DNA from 2 places in the Psychrobacillus sp. Z3-81 genome. Region 2 is predicted to be linked to the other one. Evidence: a T-box and tRNA genes for the amino acid it is inferred to sense, from the RefSeq annotation. Region 2 holds a T-box; the other holds one or more tRNA genes.
What was found. A T-box is a leader RNA that pairs with one kind of tRNA and senses whether it is charged. The one in region 2 lies ahead of thrS (threonine--tRNA ligase), so its partner is inferred to be a tRNA-Thr.
Positions count from the first base shown of each region.

Region 1: it encodes a tRNA-Thr, which carries the amino acid that the T-box ahead of thrS (threonine--tRNA ligase) is inferred to sense. The anticodon was not compared.

Region 1 is NZ_JBWQPU010000019.1:49,299-57,993, forward strand. Features, by position in the region: gene AC1ECF_RS16095 (CdaR family protein) at 1-212, opposite strand, end outside; gene cdaA (diadenylate cyclase CdaA) at 205-1,041, opposite strand; gene AC1ECF_RS16105 (zf-HC2 domain-containing protein) at 1,175-1,798, opposite strand; gene sigW (RNA polymerase sigma factor SigW) at 1,810-2,385, opposite strand; gene rocF (arginase) at 2,547-3,452, opposite strand; gene AC1ECF_RS16120 (GNAT family N-acetyltransferase) at 3,522-4,091, opposite strand; tRNA gene AC1ECF_RS16125 (tRNA-Ala) at 4,372-4,444, opposite strand; tRNA gene AC1ECF_RS16130 (tRNA-Gln) at 4,466-4,540, opposite strand; tRNA gene AC1ECF_RS16135 (tRNA-Tyr) at 4,547-4,630, opposite strand; tRNA gene AC1ECF_RS16140 (tRNA-Val) at 4,654-4,729, opposite strand; gene AC1ECF_RS16145 (MBL fold metallo-hydrolase) at 4,967-5,707, shown strand; gene AC1ECF_RS16150 (DUF1428 family protein) at 5,723-6,073, shown strand; tRNA gene AC1ECF_RS16155 (tRNA-Thr) at 6,272-6,345, opposite strand; tRNA gene AC1ECF_RS16160 (tRNA-Asn) at 6,361-6,435, opposite strand; gene AC1ECF_RS16165 (L-lactate dehydrogenase) at 6,600-7,529, opposite strand.
Region 2 is NZ_JBWQPU010000008.1:11,116-19,810, forward strand. Features, by position in the region: gene AC1ECF_RS10080 (catalase) at 1-604, shown strand, start outside; gene AC1ECF_RS10085 (CoA-disulfide reductase) at 748-2,094, shown strand; T-box leader at 2,384-2,607, shown strand; gene thrS (threonine--tRNA ligase) at 2,657-3,853, shown strand; gene AC1ECF_RS10095 (DegV family protein) at 3,895-4,752, opposite strand; gene AC1ECF_RS10100 (GNAT family N-acetyltransferase) at 4,899-5,405, shown strand; gene AC1ECF_RS10105 (sigma-70 family RNA polymerase sigma factor) at 5,552-6,082, shown strand; gene AC1ECF_RS10110 (DUF4179 domain-containing protein) at 6,079-7,089, shown strand; gene AC1ECF_RS10115 (VanZ family protein) at 7,149-7,625, opposite strand; gene AC1ECF_RS10120 (HAAS signaling domain-containing protein) at 7,933-8,268, shown strand; gene AC1ECF_RS10125 (NUDIX hydrolase) at 8,373-8,695, opposite strand, start outside.

The DNA of each region.
Region 1 (8,695 bases), on a different contig from region 2:
TTAACTGTTACAGTTTCAGGCGTTCCTGTTACGACTGAATTTTCATCATCGTAGTATACTTCTAAGGGAACATCTCTTAAGACCTCTACGTCGGTACCGCTTGTATTTTGATCGGAAGTATCAAATTCCGATTTAACAGAGACAAATAGCAGAATTGCTAAGGCAAGGGCAATAATTCTTAGAATCCATGGATTACTTAACATTTTATCCATTTTGCTTACCCCTCCTCAACCACTTGGAGGATGTCACCTGTTCCTCCGTTGCTCCGAACCAAAGTCGACTTAAATGCACCTTAAACTCATCCATGGAAAGATTCCGATGCAAATCACCATTTGAGGTTATGCTAACTGCACCAGTTTCTTCTGATACTACAATGGTAACAGCATCTGTTACTTCACTGAGCCCTATAGCCGCTCTATGACGTGTGCCAAGTTCTTTAGAAATGAACGGACTTTCTGATAGAGGCAAATAACATGCTGCAGAGGTTATTTTGTTCTTCTGTACAATGACAGCTCCATCATGTAACGGGGTATTAGGGATAAAGATATTGATCAACAGCTCAGAAGTAAGATTCGCATTTAAAGGTATCCCTGTTTCTATATACTCTGTTAGCCCAGTTTCTCTTTCAATAGAGATCAGCGCTCCAATTCGACGCTTCGCCATATAGCTCACAGATTTCGTCATTGCATCGATTAAACGCTCCTGCTCCTCTTGTTCATGTTGGGAGCCGCGAGAGAATAGCTTCCCTCTCCCAATCTGTTCTAGTGCCCTTCTAATTTCCGGTTGAAAAATAATGATAATTGCTAAAAAACCCCAGTTAATAACTTGACTTAATATCCAGCCAAGGGTATCTAATCCTAAAAAGTCAGTCATTATTTTTGTTACAACAATAATAAATATACCATTTAATAATTGAACAGCTTTTGTCCCTTTAATAAGGGTGATAATTTTATATATAACGAACCAAACCAATAAAACATCTAAAATATTTACAATTACGTTTACTGGCATAAAATCGGTAAATTGCTCCATAAACGACATGTGGCATCCCCCACTTTTCCTCACGAATCCATATGTTCTCATTATAACATATAAGCGTGTTTTAATTCTCTTTCGAAGAACGCAAAAAAAGTGCAGACATTAAAATATCTATCTGCACTCTTCCAGCTTGCCCTTATTCATCTTTCTTGAAAAACGAGCCTACTTCTTTCACACTATTCTTTATATGAAACCATAGCCAATCAAAGACCTCATTTATTTCTTCGGAAGTACCGGTAATATTTGCTGTAGAAGCCATGTACTTTGTTCCATTAATAACAGTCAAATTACCATCTAGCTCTCCATCTATTCGTACATTCCCATTCTTTACAACTAAGTCTCCCTTTACGACTTGTCCTTCAGGGATGATAACCGTTTCTCCTTCTACTATCACGTTTTCTTGCTTTGTGAAAGAGAATTGCTGGTCATCTTGATATGATGAGAATAGCATGCTGCTCATTAATACAAGAAATACTGCAGCAGCAGTCAAAACAGGATGATGGCGAAACCATCTACTTACACCGGTATGCGATTTTTCCTTTGGAAGTCTCGCCATAACAGACATAGTGAAATTATTTGGCGCCTCCACATGAGCCGCGCCCTTCACAAAAGCAACTACATCACTGAGCTCATGCATATGAGCCTGGCACTCTTTGCATGTCTGTAGGTGCGCCTTGAGCTCCAGCTCATGTTCACGACTTATTTCGCCATCTAAGTATTCGTGCATATAGTGAACAATTCGTTCTGGACACGCATTCATGATGATTCCTCCTACAATAGATTGGCTTGTTTGCTCAATTGTTTACGAAGTGCTTCACGACCTCGATGAATTCTCGTTTTTACAGTTCCCAGCGGCAGATCCAATATCTCACTTATCTCTTGTAAAGATAGCTCTTCCATATACTTTAAGACAATGGCTGAACGATACTTATCTGGTAGTCTGCTAATTTCATACTGTATTCTATCTTGCAGCTCTAGCTTCATCAATTCTTCTTCTGGAAGCTCCTCAGAGGCAGCTATTTGAGAATACATGTCTAATCCTTCTGTACCCTTTACTTCCGCGTCTAAATAATAATCTGGCTTTTTCTTTCTTATACGATCTATACATAAGTTCGTTGCAATTCTATATAGCCATGTGGAAAATTTTCTTTTTTGATCAAACGTATGAATATTGATAAATGCACGTACGAACGCTTCCTGAGCAATGTCCTCAGCCTCATGACGATTCCCAAGCATACGATAGCAAACCTGATATAACCTATGCTGGTAAAGGTCCACGATTTCCGCAAAAGCATCCTTGTCACCTTTTAACACTTGCTTTATTCTTTTGTTAACTAACGCATCCATTGAGATTTCCCTCCGCTCCATGCGGCTGTCTTACCTATACGTACGAGGTGTCAGCAGGTTTCATTTTTTTCATCTAAATTTAATTTTATCAAAGAAATAGCTCTTTGTGTTTAAATAAAAAAAGAAAAAGCAGACAAATCTGTCTACTTTTTGACTCATTTTTATATTAAACTTTCACCAAATAGAGAACCCATTAGTGCTACCGCTACATCAGCAGTCTTATTTCTTTCATCAAGTATAGGGTTTACCTCAACAAATTCAGCGGAAGTAATTAAACCAGAGGAATAAAGCATTTCCATTGCCAAGTGACTCTCTCTATAGCTTATTCCACCCGGCACCGGTGTTCCTACTCCAGGAGTGTACAACGGATCGATGCCATCTAAATCAAGTGATAGGTGAACCCCATCTACTTTACGAGCTAGAAAATGTGCGATTGTTTGATTCATCACTTCTGTCATTCCTAGCTTGTCAATTTCATGCATCGAAAATACTTTAATACCCTTTTCTTTAATAAGCGCTTTTTCGCCTGGATCAACGGACCTTGCACCAATAATCACTAGATTTTCCGGTTTTATTTTTGGAGCATACGCACGGATATTTACTAGCGCCTCATGTCCTAACCCCATGCTGACCGCAAGTGGCATTCCATGAATATTACCTGAAGGCGTCGTTTCCTCTGTGTTCATATCTGCATGGGCATCATACCAAATAACCCCCATATTTTCATAACGATCAGATAATCCAGCAAGCGTTCCAATAGCAATACTATGATCTCCGCCTAGCACTAATGGGAAATCACCTTTTGCTACTACCTCATGTACTTTATTAGCAAGCGCTGTATTACCCTCTATAACATCTTGTAAGTTTCTAAGCTTTTCATGAGGCGTCTTTTCTGGATTATTTTTACCGATAGGAATATCCCCTAAATCGTTCACATGATGGCCAAGTGCTTCTAGTCTCTCAACTACTCCTGCGTAACGAATGGCACTAGGACCCATATCTACTCCACGTCTATTTTGACCTAAGTCCATTGGAACTCCAATAATGGATAGGTTTAAATGATTCATGTTTTTAAGCCCCTTTCAATTCATACATCTATTGTAATTCCAAATTTCATATGGCTCAACAGCGCAAACTCACGTATATTTATGCAACAGTTGAAAAAGATGGGTTTTCGTTTTTCCCCACTCTTCATCAATGAAAGAATAAATAACGGTATTCCTTACCACTCCATTTGAACGAATTCTTTCATTCCGAAGAACGCCCTCTCTTTTTGCCCCTATTCGCTCAATCGCCCGTTGGGAGGAGAGGTTTTGTTCATCTGTTTTAAGTTGAACACGTATCAGCTGCAAATCTTCAAAACAATATGTTAATAAAAGATATTTGCATGCCGTATTCACATTCGTTCGCTGAAACCTTTTTCCGTAAAAGGTTGAGCCGATTTCACAAGACTTATTTGTATAATCGATACCATAAATCCGTGTAGTTCCCATTATCTCTTTAGTATCGGTATGCTCTACAGCAAAAGTAAGAGCCTTCCTCTCACGCATCTGGTCAATACCTGCCTGAAGCCACTTATTCAACTGATTCTGTGTTTCTACTTTATGTAACATAAATTCAAATATTTCCGGCTCAAACAGCCTCCATAATTCCACAAAATCAGTTTCTTTTAAAGGACGTAGTGTAACATTTTGATAATTTAGCATCCGTACACCTCTTTTTATATAGTGGAAGATAAATAATAGCTGTGAGTCGTGAATTGCTATTTCTAGCATACTTTCCTGAAAGCAAATTTCAAAGAGAACAAAATACATACAAAAGAAATACTTATCGTCCTATTAAGAAAGCACAAGGCATGCCTCGACAAGCAAATTAAGGACTGCGAGGAGGCAGTCGGCACCCATTTGACCTCGAGGTGCAAAGCGCTGAAGCTGAACAATAAGAAAAAATCCTTCCCGCCTGAAAGGTGGAAAGGATTTTTTAGGATGGAGCCTAGCGGGATCGAACCGCTGACCTCCTGCGTGCAAGGCAGGCGCTCTCCCAGCTGAGCTAAGGCCCCATATCAGGGTGATGTGTAAAATGGCTGGGGTACCTGGATTCGAACCAGGGCATGACGGAATCAAAATCCGTTGCCTTACCGCTTGGCTATACCCCAAAAAACTGGTGGAGGGGGACGGATTCGAACCGCCGAACCCTAAGGAGCGGATTTACAGTCCGCCGCGTTTAGCCACTTCGCTACCCCTCCAGGCTATATTAAATAAATTAAAATGGTGGAGGATGACGGGCTCGAACCGCCGACCCTCTGCTTGTAAGGCAGATGCTCTCCCAGCTGAGCTAATCCTCCATGTAGGTTTTATTGAAAAACCGGACAATAAATATATTATCATAAGCACCTTTTCGAAACAAGCACTTTTTTAAAAAAAGATATCTGTTTTCTAAAAAGAACTATGTAATCATTCTACTTTTTTATAGGTTGTTTGGCAAGAGTTTTTAGCGAGTTATCCAGGTAGTACTTTTCTTTCTGTTACCATTGGTAGATACTTAAACTAAAGCATAATTATGACAGAAAGGGTGTACCTTTATGCAATTAACCTTCCTTGGAACCGGAGACTTTCTACCAGATAGAATCGGACATAATAGCGCATTTATTGAATGGAACAATACTCGCCTATTTATAGACTTTCCAGCGACTAATCGACAGTCGCTTCAGAAATTAGGATTTGACTTAAATATTGTAGAGCATTTATTCATCACCCATCTCCATGAAGATCATATAAACGGTCTACAGCAGCTAGCACATTATAAGACAATCCTTGGGAAAGGAAAAATAAATCTCTATCTTGCAGAGGATTTGGTTGAAGGCTTATGGAATACATTGAAGGAGGGACTTGGGCTATCTACTAACGGTCCGAAAAAATTGGAGGATTATTTTCATGTAACGCTCGTTCGACCAGAGGAAGAATTCTATATAGCTTGCCAATCATTTCGTATTATCCGCACAGATCATATTCCCCAGATGATCAGTTACGGATTATTAGCAGAGCCGTATTTCTATTACAGTGGTGATTCCATAGTCAACGAGGCTTTGCTTCATTCTCTAAATGTTCATACCATCTTTCACGACTGTCATATGTGGGATCTTCCCATCCTTTCCCACCCTAGCTTACAGGAAATAAAAGCGCTTGACTCATCCTTAACTAAAAAAATGATTTTAATGCACTATCATAGTGGTTACGATACCGAGGACGCAAAGCTGCAGATAGAACGAAAAGAAAAAATAAGGCTAGCAAGACCGCTGTACTCTTATAAGTTTTCATCCTAAGTAAGGAGGGCGCTCATGTATTTAGAAATTTATCTTTATCCAGTAACTGAAGAAAATAAAGAACAATTTTTACAGATTAATCGAGAGGCCGAACGCATCTATAAAGAGTATGGCGCTATCGAAAGTGAAACATATGTCGCTACATCCATTCAGCCTGAATACGGTTGTGCCGGAATGGTATCTGCTGTAGAACTGCTTGAAAAAGAAATACTGATGATGGAAATTAACCGCTATCATAATAAGAGACATCAGATTCAGGTATTGGAGAAAGTTGATCAGGACGAACGGATTAATACGCTATATAACCAAATGACAAAGGTGATTGATATGAGCAGAACTGTCCGCGGCGAATTTGGAATGCCATAACGTCCATTTAAAAGCGACTTTGTGATTGTCTTAACAGAGCCAATCACAAAGTCGCTTTTTCATTTATGAACTAGCATTACTACCTATTGTTTAATACTTATCAATTACTCTCTGTTTGGACAGCATGGTAAATTCTAGACAGACAGAAAAAAGCGACTCTCCATTATCTTTGGAGATTCGCTTTTTGTTTTTCAATTAAGCTTCCAACCGGGCTCGAACCGGTGACCTCTTCCTTACCATGGAAGCACTCTACCTAACTGAGCTATGGAAGCAAATTAACATAAAAATGGCTCCGAAGGTAGGACTCGAACCTACGACCAACCGGTTAACAGCCGGTTGCTCTACCACTGAGCTACTTCGGAACGTCTAGATATAATTATAGGTAATTTAACAAACTTTTTCAAGTATCAATTTCTTTCATTAGTATGTTTTTGTACCCTTATTTTATACAGCTTTTTTTAAAAAAGAATATAAGAGAAAATAACCACGGTAACTATACCATGGTTATTTTCTTGTAAAAGGAGTTTTAGTTTACTCTCGTTTTACGTAGAATTTCTGCTGATTGATTGAATAGCTTTGTCTCTTCTTCATTCAACTTTAAGGTAGGAATTTCTTTCACACCCTCGTATGTTACAACGGCTGGGACACTCATATAGATATCTTCTTGGCCATATTCGCCGTTCAATAAACAAGAAACTGGAAGAATAGAATGCTCGTTATTGAGAATAGCCTTCGTGATTCTTGTTAAGCACATTCCTATTCCGAAATTCGTAACACCTTTACGATTAATAATCTCATAAGCAGCCCTACGAACTGCGTTAAAGATCGAGTTGAGTTTTTCTTTATCATTTGGATTATTTCGTCTTTCCAAGAAATCTTCCAGCGATTCTACCCCAATATTAGCTTGACTGAATACAGCTAGTTCACTATCACCATGCTCACCGATGATAACTGCATGAACATTCCTTGGATCTACTTCAAAGTACTCTCCTAAAAGTACCTTGAAACGAGCTGTATCCAAGGTAGTTCCTGAACCAATGACCTTGTTCGCAGGCAGGCCGCTTTCCTTGTATGCTACATAACTCATCACATCAACTGGGTTGGAAGCAATGAGAAGAATTCCATCGAAGCCGCTTTTTTTAATCTCCTGAACAATAGATTGCATAATTCGAGTGTTGCGTTCTACGAGTTGTAATCTCGTTTCACCAGGCTTCTGGTTGGCTCCGGCCGTAATAACAATTAGTTGTGCATCCTTGCACTCCTCATAGGTACCAACACTAACTTTCATGTTCGTTGTTGCCACTGCCATACCATGCACAAGGTCCATTGCTTCACCCTCTGCTTTTTCTTTATTAGCATCGATTAGTACAAGTTCAGTAACAACCCCTTGGTTAACTAGACTATATGCATAAGCAGTACCAACCGCACCGCAACCAACTAAAACAACTTTTCTCATTAAATCACCTCATATATAGAATCAAAAATAGTCAGATATACATTCAACGCTCGCTGTTAGTATGTCTTAAATTAAAGTATTTATTACACCAGTAAAAAGTATGTCGCACAGTAATGACTTGTATGTACTAAGAGTGAACTACTATTTTTAGGTAATCCTTTTCACAATACACCTGTCCATCCAAATTCAAGCTAGATCCAGAACAGTGTTCCATTTTGATTAAAAATTGGTTCAGGTGATGTAGTTGAACATACCGTATAGATGGTTCCAAATGGGCAACTACTTCTTCATATGTATCGCCGAATGCAATCTTTATTATAGTAGCTTATATTAGGGAGCGCAAACTTCCTTTTCTGTCCACAAGTCCTATGTTACAACAAATCATAGATGATTTTTTTGGAAATTAGATACAACTATTTTGCGCATAAATGTCGAATTTTATGTACGGGATTAAAAGATTTCCTTTTTAACTAAGAATTTTTTAGTCTGCAAAGAATTATTATTTTACTATCCCCATTATAACTTTTTTATATTGATAGGAATGCGGCACTGATATCCATTTATTTAGTCTGGCACGAACGAGAGTAAAATCGGCTTGTCTGAGAATAAATGCTCCGGGAACGAGAGTATTACTGCTGAATGAGAGTAAATCTGCTCTATCCTAGAGTAACCCACGGCTATACGAGAGTAACCACCATCTATCCGAGAGTATTGCTCCTCTGAACGAGAGTAAATCTTATGATGTCTCTGACAGGGATAGAATTTTGGAATCCTCCGCTTATCTAGGAGACTGGCAAGTTTCGGCCATGCCCTTCACCATACTAGTTTCATCTATTTATATAGTAGTTGCCGGGTGGGAGACTGCCTCGGGATATACTCCTCATTCTAGTCTGGTGCAAACGAGAATAAATTCGGCTTATCCGAGAGTACATGCTTCCCGAACGAGAGTATTGCTGCTGAACGAGAATAAATCTGCTCTATCCGAGAGTAATCCACTTCTATACGAGAGTGATCTGCATCCATCCGATAGTATTTCCGCCCTGAACGAGAGTATGTCCATTTACCAATAATGACTCTATCAGATAGGGCATAACTTTTCCCCTTCAAGGATATTCAGACCAATAGAAAAAAGACCGCCACCGATTTGACTCGGTGACGGCCTTGCT
Region 2 (8,695 bases):
TAAGGAAAAGTCTATAAGAGTTCAAGTAATTGAAATGATTGCAAATATAGACTTTGATCTTGCTAGTAAGGTGGCAGAAAATTTAGGTCTTGTGGTACAAGGCACTGTTGAAAAATCCAATACGAAAACCTCTCCAGCATTAAGTCAGTTAAATACTGTGATGAAGCCAGATACTAGAAAAATAGCAGTCTTAGTAGGGGATGGATTCGATGAAGGGTTATTGGAGGTATTAGACGGACTCAAAGCAAAAGGAACAATGCCAGAGGTAGTAAGTGATCATGCTGGTACAGTTAAAGGTGTGGGTGGCTCTACACTAGAAGTTGACCATACTTTCCTTACGGCAGATTCTGTGTTGTTTGATGCTGTCTATATCGTTAGTGATAAGGGAATGACCCCGATGTTTAAGAAGCAAGCCATGCTATTCATTCAAGAGGCGTATACTCACTACAAGCCGATAGGCTCCTCCTTTAGCGGAGATCAAGTCATAACAGATCTTCATTTAGATGGACAAGTGGGTGTATTTACGAGCGAAAAAGGAATTACCTTTGTAGATACTTTTATCCAAGCGATAGCGAAGCACCGCTTCTGGGATAGAGCGGTATAGAAAGAAATAGATTGCTAAACAAAGAGATAGGAATAGGGTGTCCAAAGTTATTACTTTTGGGCACCCTTTTGGGTTAGGCGAGGTGTTCAAGTATATTCATTTTAACAATGGGAGAATAATGAATAAGGAATGGGGGTAATCATGTGCGATATGTAATTATTGGTGGGGATGCAGCAGGAATGAGTGCGGCAATGGAAATTGTCCGTAATGATCCTACGGCGGAAATTACTACACTTGAAAGAGGCCAAATCTATTCTTATGGACAGTGTGGTCTACCATACGTAGTAGGTGGTCTTATTCCAGATACCGGGGACTTAATTGCCAGAACGGTAGAAACTTTTCGAGAGAAATATGGAATAGATGCAAGGGTTAGACATAAGGTGACAGGCGTAAATCCTGATAAGAAGACCGTTGAAGGGACAAATTTACTTACAGGAGAGAGCTTTGAATACTCTTATGATCGATTGTTAATTGCAACAGGGGCAAGGCCAGTAATTCCCCATTGGAGTGGCTACCAGCTTGAGGGTGTACATACGATTAAAACAATCCCGAGTGCGGAAGCCATTATAAAGGATTTAGAATTAGTAAAGCAGGTTACCATTATTGGTGGTGGATATGTAGGATTAGAAATGGCAGAGAACTTTGTGAGCGCAGGGAAAAAGGTCCGCATTATACAGCGTGGAGACCAGCTTGCGGATATCTTTGATTCTGATATGGCAGAGTTTGTTTATCAAGAGGCTATCAAGAATAAAATAGAGGTTATATTAGAGGAAGAAGTAGAAGCCTTTCAAGGAAATAAAAGAGTGGAAAAGGTAGTAACGGACAAAGGGGAATACGATACAGACATGGTGCTGGTAGCCGTTGGAGTAAAGCCTAACACAGGCTTTTTAAAGGATACAGGCATTACGCTACATTCGAATGGAGCAATTATTGTTAATCCATTCTTGGAAACAAATATTACCGATATATTTGCTGCTGGAGACTGTGCTACTCATTACCACAGAATCAAGCATTTAAATGACTATATACCACTAGGCACTACCGCTAATAAGCAAGGAAGACTAGCAGGGTTGAATATGATAGGAGTAAGTAAGGAGTTTAAGGGAGTGCTTGGTACATCCATTATGAAATTTTGTGATTTAAACCTGGGAAGAACGGGATTATCTGAAAAAGAGGCAGAACGAATAGGTATTGCTTACGAAGTGTATACCTTACAAGCAAATGACATAGCTGGTTATTATCCTGGGAAGGAATTGATGCAAATCAAGCTACTCTGTCAGAAGGAATCTAAGCTCCTACTGGGAGGGCAAATCATTGGCGGTAATGGTGTTGATAAAAGGACAGACGTGCTAGCAATGGCTTTATTTCATGAAATGTCCTTGTACGATTTAGTTGATATGGACCTTTCTTATTCTCCGCCTTTCAATGGTGTTTGGGACCCCCTTCAGCAATTGGCTAGAAAGGAATCAAAAAATTTAAGTATTGACTAAATTTAACATAATGGCATATACTATAAAAAATTTAATTGGACATAATCAGCAAGGAAAAGGACAAGAATCATTTCTTCGCTTTCTGGAAAGAGAACAGGGTCATCGGCTGAAAGCCCTTCAGAAATAAGAGTGATTTACCACCTTGGAGCTATTACGGGAAAATGATAACCGTAATCGGGAAACCGTTATCTTATTTGAGTGCAGCTACTTTACGCTGCGAAATTAGGGTGGAACCACGACCACATTCGTCCCTTATATGGGATGGGTGTGGTCTTTTTTTATGTAAATATGAAATGCAACGATAAGGATATGAGTAAATCATACTTTTCTTTACAGAGACCAGGGACACAGGCTGAAATCCCTGAGGAAAGTAGACTAACTTACCACCTTGGAGCAGTTGCAGGGAAAGCTTACTGGCGATTATCTGTAACCGGGAAACCGTTATCTTACTTGAGTGCAGCCTTCATTATGCTGCAAAATTAGGGTGGAACCACGACCACATTCGTCCCTTGTACGGGATGAGTGTGGTCTTTTATTATTCATAAATCGGGAGGAATTAACAATGTCAGTAAAAGCAGAGGAAAGGCTAAGTCATCAAAAGCTAGGCCAACAATTAGAATTATTTATGTCTATGGAAGAGGCACCAGGAATGCCGTTTTATCTTCCAAATGGGATGGTTTTGCGAAATCAATTAGAGAGTTTTTGGAAAGAAAAGCATAGGAAAGCGGGCTACCAGGAGATAAAAACACCGATTATGATGAAACAGGAGTTGTGGGAGAAATCAGGGCATTGGGATCATTACCATAAAAATATGTACTTTTCAGATGTGGATGACCAAAAGTATGCGATCAAACCTATGAATTGCCCTGGTGCAGTGCTGATTTTTAACAGTAAGCGAAGAGGTTATCGTGAGTTGCCACTTCGTTATGCAGAGCTTGGTCTGGTTCACCGCCATGAGCTGTCCGGGTCATTGAATGGATTGCTGAGAGTCCGTGCTTTTACTCAGGATGATGCACATCTCTTTGTACTAGAGAGTCAAATAGAAGAGGAAATCGCAAAGGTACTAGAGTTAGTGGATGAGTTCTATTCAGCATTTGGTTTTAGCTACAAAGTTGAGTTGTCTACACGACCTGAAGATTACATGGGATCATTAGATAATTGGAATCAAGCAGAGCAGGCATTAGAAAACGTTTTGCAACAACGACATGTGGAGTATCAAGTAAATGAAGGAGATGGAGCCTTTTATGGACCGAAGATTGACTTTCATATCTACGACTCGGTGGGAAGAAGCTGGCAATGTGGAACAATACAGCTAGATTTTCAAATGCCAGAAAAGTTTGACTGTAAGTACGTAGATGAGCATAATGAATTAAAACAGCCAATCATGATTCATAGGGCAATTTACGGCTCTATTGAACGGTTCATGGCGATTCTTTTAGAGCATTATCAAGGAAGCTTTCCACTTTGGCTCGCTCCTGTACAGGTAAAACTACTACCGATTTCAGACCACCAAATCAACTATGCTAGAGAGATTAAGCAGCAGCTGGAGGATAAAGGTTATCGTGTAGAAATGGATGATCGTGTAGAAAAAATTGGACTGAAAATAAGGGAGGCAGCTCTTCAAAAGCACCCGTATATGCTGATTATTGGGGACCAAGAAGTAGAAAAGAATGTGGTTTCTGTGCGAAAGCATAAGGAGGGGAGTATAGGAGAGATGGGGTTACATGAATTTCTTCTACTTTTAAAGGATGAATTATAGGTAAAAAGATAGGGAGCTTATGAAACACAAGCTCCCTTACCTCAATAACGTACCCAGCTAAGTCCTATAGTTCCTTCTCCGGCATGAACGCCGACACAAGCGCTTAGGGGTATGACAATTACGTTTAGCTCTGGAAGCTCAGCTTGCAATTCTTCTTTCCAAGCTTGAGCATCTTTTAAGTTGTTGCAGTTAATCACAGCCACCTCAGGTACTTTGGCTATTTCCATGTCTTTTCTAAGTAGATCCGTTACATAGTTTTTCGCTCGTTTGGTTGAACGGACCTTTTCCTTCATGACAACCTTTCCGTTATCAAAGGAGATGACAAGCTTGATATTTAGTAGATTACTTAGAAAAGCAGCTGTTCCTGAAACACGACCACTTTTATGGAGCTGTGAAAGGCTGGATGGAATAAAGGAAAGCTCTGAGTTACGTGTCATACCCTCCAATGTAGAGAGCACTTCCTCCATAGAGCTTCCCTTTTCTATCATGCTTTGACCAGTCTCTAGCATTTTCACCATAGGATAAGAGCCTATCTTCGAATCTATAGCATATACCGGGAAGTTTGCTAGTTTAGATGCTGTTTGGGAACTATGAAATGTTCCTGATAGATCACTAGATACGTGAATTGCTATTGCGCAATCATAGCCTTGTGCCTTTAAATCCTCGTAAAGCTTCACCATCTCTCCGATGGGTGGCTGGGAGGTTTTAGGGTGAACTTTGGCAGTTCTCAATTTATGATAAAACTCATCACTAGTAAGGTCGATTGTTTCGCGATAAGCTTTTTCTTCAAAAATAATATTTAAGGGTAAGACATGAATTTGGTGTTTAGTGATGAACTCTTCGTCTAATAATGCTGCAGTATCAGTGATCCAAGCAATTTTTTTGGCATTAGTTGTCATTATGTCACCTCGGTGTAGAATAGTCTTATCCGCAATGTATAACAGAAATGTTCGAAGTCATAGTGTTACTTGTCATGTTTTGTCGAAATTTCGGAGTCTGAAACATAATTTGAACATAATTTGAACAAATTTTGGAGGGATTGACCATGAAGATACGGTTATTAGAAGTGCAAGATGCAGCGACATATTGGGAATTAAGGCTGGAAGCACTACAACAGAATCCGGAAGCATTTGGAAGCAGCTATGAGGAGGCTATTCAGCAAAAAGAACCAATTGAGAGAGTAAAAGTTAAATTTCAGACCGAAGGTAACTATAATTTCGGGGCATTTATAGATGATAGGCTAATAGGCAATGTGACGCTTGTTCAAGAATCCTTCCAGAAGATGAAGCATCGAGCCAATATATTTGCTATGTATGTAACGCCTTCCGCCCGTGGAACGGGTGCAGGAAAGGCTCTTTTGTTAAGAGCGATAGAGCATGCGAAGGAGAATGAAGAAATTGAACAAATTAATTTATCAGTCGTCACAAGCAATGAAATAGCAAAGAATCTCTATAAAAGTCTAGGATTTGAGGTTTTTGGAGAAGAAAAAAGAGCGCTGAAGGTAGGAAATCAATATTACGATGAACAGCATATGGTGTTGAGAATCAGATAACCTAAGTGGCGAGGATGCTTGCAAAATGACTAGAGACAGAATCATAAATTTGTGATTCTGTTTTTTACATAGGAATGATTTTGTGTATTTTGCAACCAATCTTGTTCTACATTCGACTTTAATACATAACAGAAAGGGGAGTAGAAATGGATGTAGTAAAATTAGTACATAAAGCAAAGAAGGGAAATGACGAAGCATTCGAAGAGTTGATTAGTTCGGTTCGTGAAAAGCTGTACAGAACAGCTTATTCTTATGTGAAAAATGAACAGGATGCTTTAGATGTCTATCAGGAAACGATCTATACAGCCTATATTTCTATTAAAAAATTGAAGAAGGCAGAAAGCTTTTCAAGCTGGATTACGAAAATGATTGTTTTTAAGTCCATTGATTTTATTCGAAAAGAATCTCGACATTTTACAACAGAGGATGAGGAGATGTTTGCTCGATTAATTGCGCCAGAGAAAAACGATGCAATCACAACTTCAATGGATGTTTCAGAAGCCCTCAAAACTTTAAATCCATCAGCGAAGACCATTATATTGTTGAGATATTATCATTATTTATCTATTAAGGAAATTGCCGAGATCATGAATTACCCTGAAGGAACTGTTAAATCTCACTTAAATAGAGCTAAGAAAGAGCTTAGACCCATTTTAAAGGAGGACTATATGCTATGAGCGGTCAAACTAACGAAAATATCATCATCCCTATAGATCAGTTAAAGGCAAGAGAAAAAAAGGCAATGTTGCAGGCGAAGAAAAAAAGAAAGACACGAAATACCATTAAGCGTTCCTTCTTAGTGGCATGTGGTCTATGTCTTTCGCTGCTTGGCTCAGGCTTCGTCTCTACAGGTATGGCGGAAGCTTTGAACAATATTCCACTCATCGGCTCTATTTACAAAGATTTTAGAGATATTGCCTCGGAAAAGGTGGAACGAGATAATTTAGCTACCTTGATTAATAAAAGTGACAGTCAAAACGGGATAACGATGACAGTAAAAGAGGCAGCCTATGACGGTTCTCGCCTAATGGTCTCTGTCATCTATACAGGGGATAAGGAGCTTGATATGAGTGGAGTAAATAGCTTTGGATATGTCACGATCAATGGCCAGCCTGTTCAAGTAGCAAGTGGGCAAGGAGGACAAGATGATATAGACTCACATACCGTTATTGAGCATCGTCAATTGACGTTTGCTAACTATGACCAATATGGTGATGAAATAGAAGTAACAGTTCATGGTGAGGATTTATTTGGATATGAGACTAATTTAGAAGTATCCTTTGACCTCCAAAAAGTATCTGCAGAGGTTTCTGCTTTTTATCCAGAGGTATCTGCTACGACAGATGATGGACTATATACGTTGAAAACTGAAAAGGTGATATTTACACCTCTAGCTACAAGGATAGATTTGAGTGCAGATTATCCGTTGGAGTTGAATGAAAATGATAAATGGCCAGCATTTGAATATTATGTGCAGGATTCAGAAGGGCGAAGATATGACGGTCTGACTTTACAGCAGGGCATGGTTCCAGGAAACTATGGTCATCAAATCGTTCTTACATTGCCGCCTTTTGATGTAATCCCAACTTCATTGACTTTTGTTCCCCTGCGTACGAATAAGGAAGGGGAAAGAGAGGAAATGACAGAATTAAAACTAGTAGTACCGTTACTGGAAAATGAATAATCACTGAATAGTCTAAGGTGATAAAATGAACGTATATTTTAAGTATACGTTCATTTTGTCTATTCTTTTTCAATTTTAGTTTGTTTTTTTCTCCAACTGATAAAGAAAATGATCAGCATAGCTGTTGCGGCTCCACTGGTATCCAGCAATACATCCTGCATACTAGCAGTTCTCCCTGGAGTCATAGATTGACGGAATTCATCTGCTATGGCCAAAAAGAATAAGATGATGATAGTGATTCCTTTGCGATATTTCCATTTAGGTAAAGCATAATATACAGCCAAGCTGAGAATACCGAAGAAAACAAAGTGAGTCCCTTTTCGAATTAAAAATTCTACAAAGGCATAATAGCCTCTTTCTTCTATAGATACTTGAGTACCCCAATAGGGAATGGAGAAATGAGAAAGAAATCCAGCAAGCGGCTTATCTGGAAGCCCTTTTTGCAAAAGCATCTCCAAAGACTGCTGCTCAGCCGATTGACCAGAAGAAATAAAAACAATGATTAATAAACAGATAAGTGGTATTAGTCTTTTCATATATCTAATAATACAGCTTTGTTTCGCATAAATGTAGGGATAAATAAGTATCGGTATGTATCTCTAGTGTGAGCAACCAGTTTCTTCATGCGCAAGTAAATAAAAGGCAATCGCAAGTTATCTGGGTCAAACGGGAAGTGAATCGCTGGATATTAAAAATATTTCCTTTTTATTTCCACTAAACAATTCCTCCACCACAAACGAATATCTGAATAATTTAAATATTTTTTATCTAGTACCTTGCATAATACAATAGCGTTATGCTATTGTATATTAAACAGTACCGTGTAAAAAAGGAGAGTTGAAGATGAGTGTAGAGTTATACTTGCAACAGTTAGAAAAAGCGTTATCTAGACTTAACGCCCCTGAAAGGAACCGTGTAATGAGAGATTTTCATCATTATTTTTTCGCAGGTAGAAAAGAGGGGAAAAATGACCAAGAAATAATGGATTCATTAGGTCCTGCAGAGTATATTGCTGAAGAATTGTTGAAGGCATATAGCGAGGAAGAAATGATTCAGCCTGAAGCATCTCCTCTTCATATACACATGACGATTAATGAACATGATCTGACGAATAAAATCACTTCAGCTGTTGAAAAAGTAACAATGGCAGCTTTGGAACGAGCATTCCGATGGAGCTGACATAAAAGGAGATGTTCTCTGTATCTGGAACATCTCCTTTAACTTTTGTTATTTAAGGAGAATCAAATCTCCAAGTGATAAGCATTCAAACTGTCTATTAATACTCAGCTTGTACAGTTTTCCATTATGATTTTTACTAATTCCTTTGGTCGGAGATCGTAATTAGAAATGTCTGAAATAGATATCCACATTGGTTCATAGGTTCCTTTATCTAATGTCGGATTTAGATATTCTTCTCCCTTACCAGTCCCAAATTCTCCTGCTTTCATAGTGGCAAGGAAATAATATTGAAAGCCGTTATAGGGAAAGGTATGTAAGAGGCTATCGATTTCCACAGTAACCCCAAGCTCCTCTTGTGTCTCACGAATAGCTGCTTCTTCTGGCGTTTCATTCTCCTCTATTCCTCCTCCTGGGAAGACATAGTACA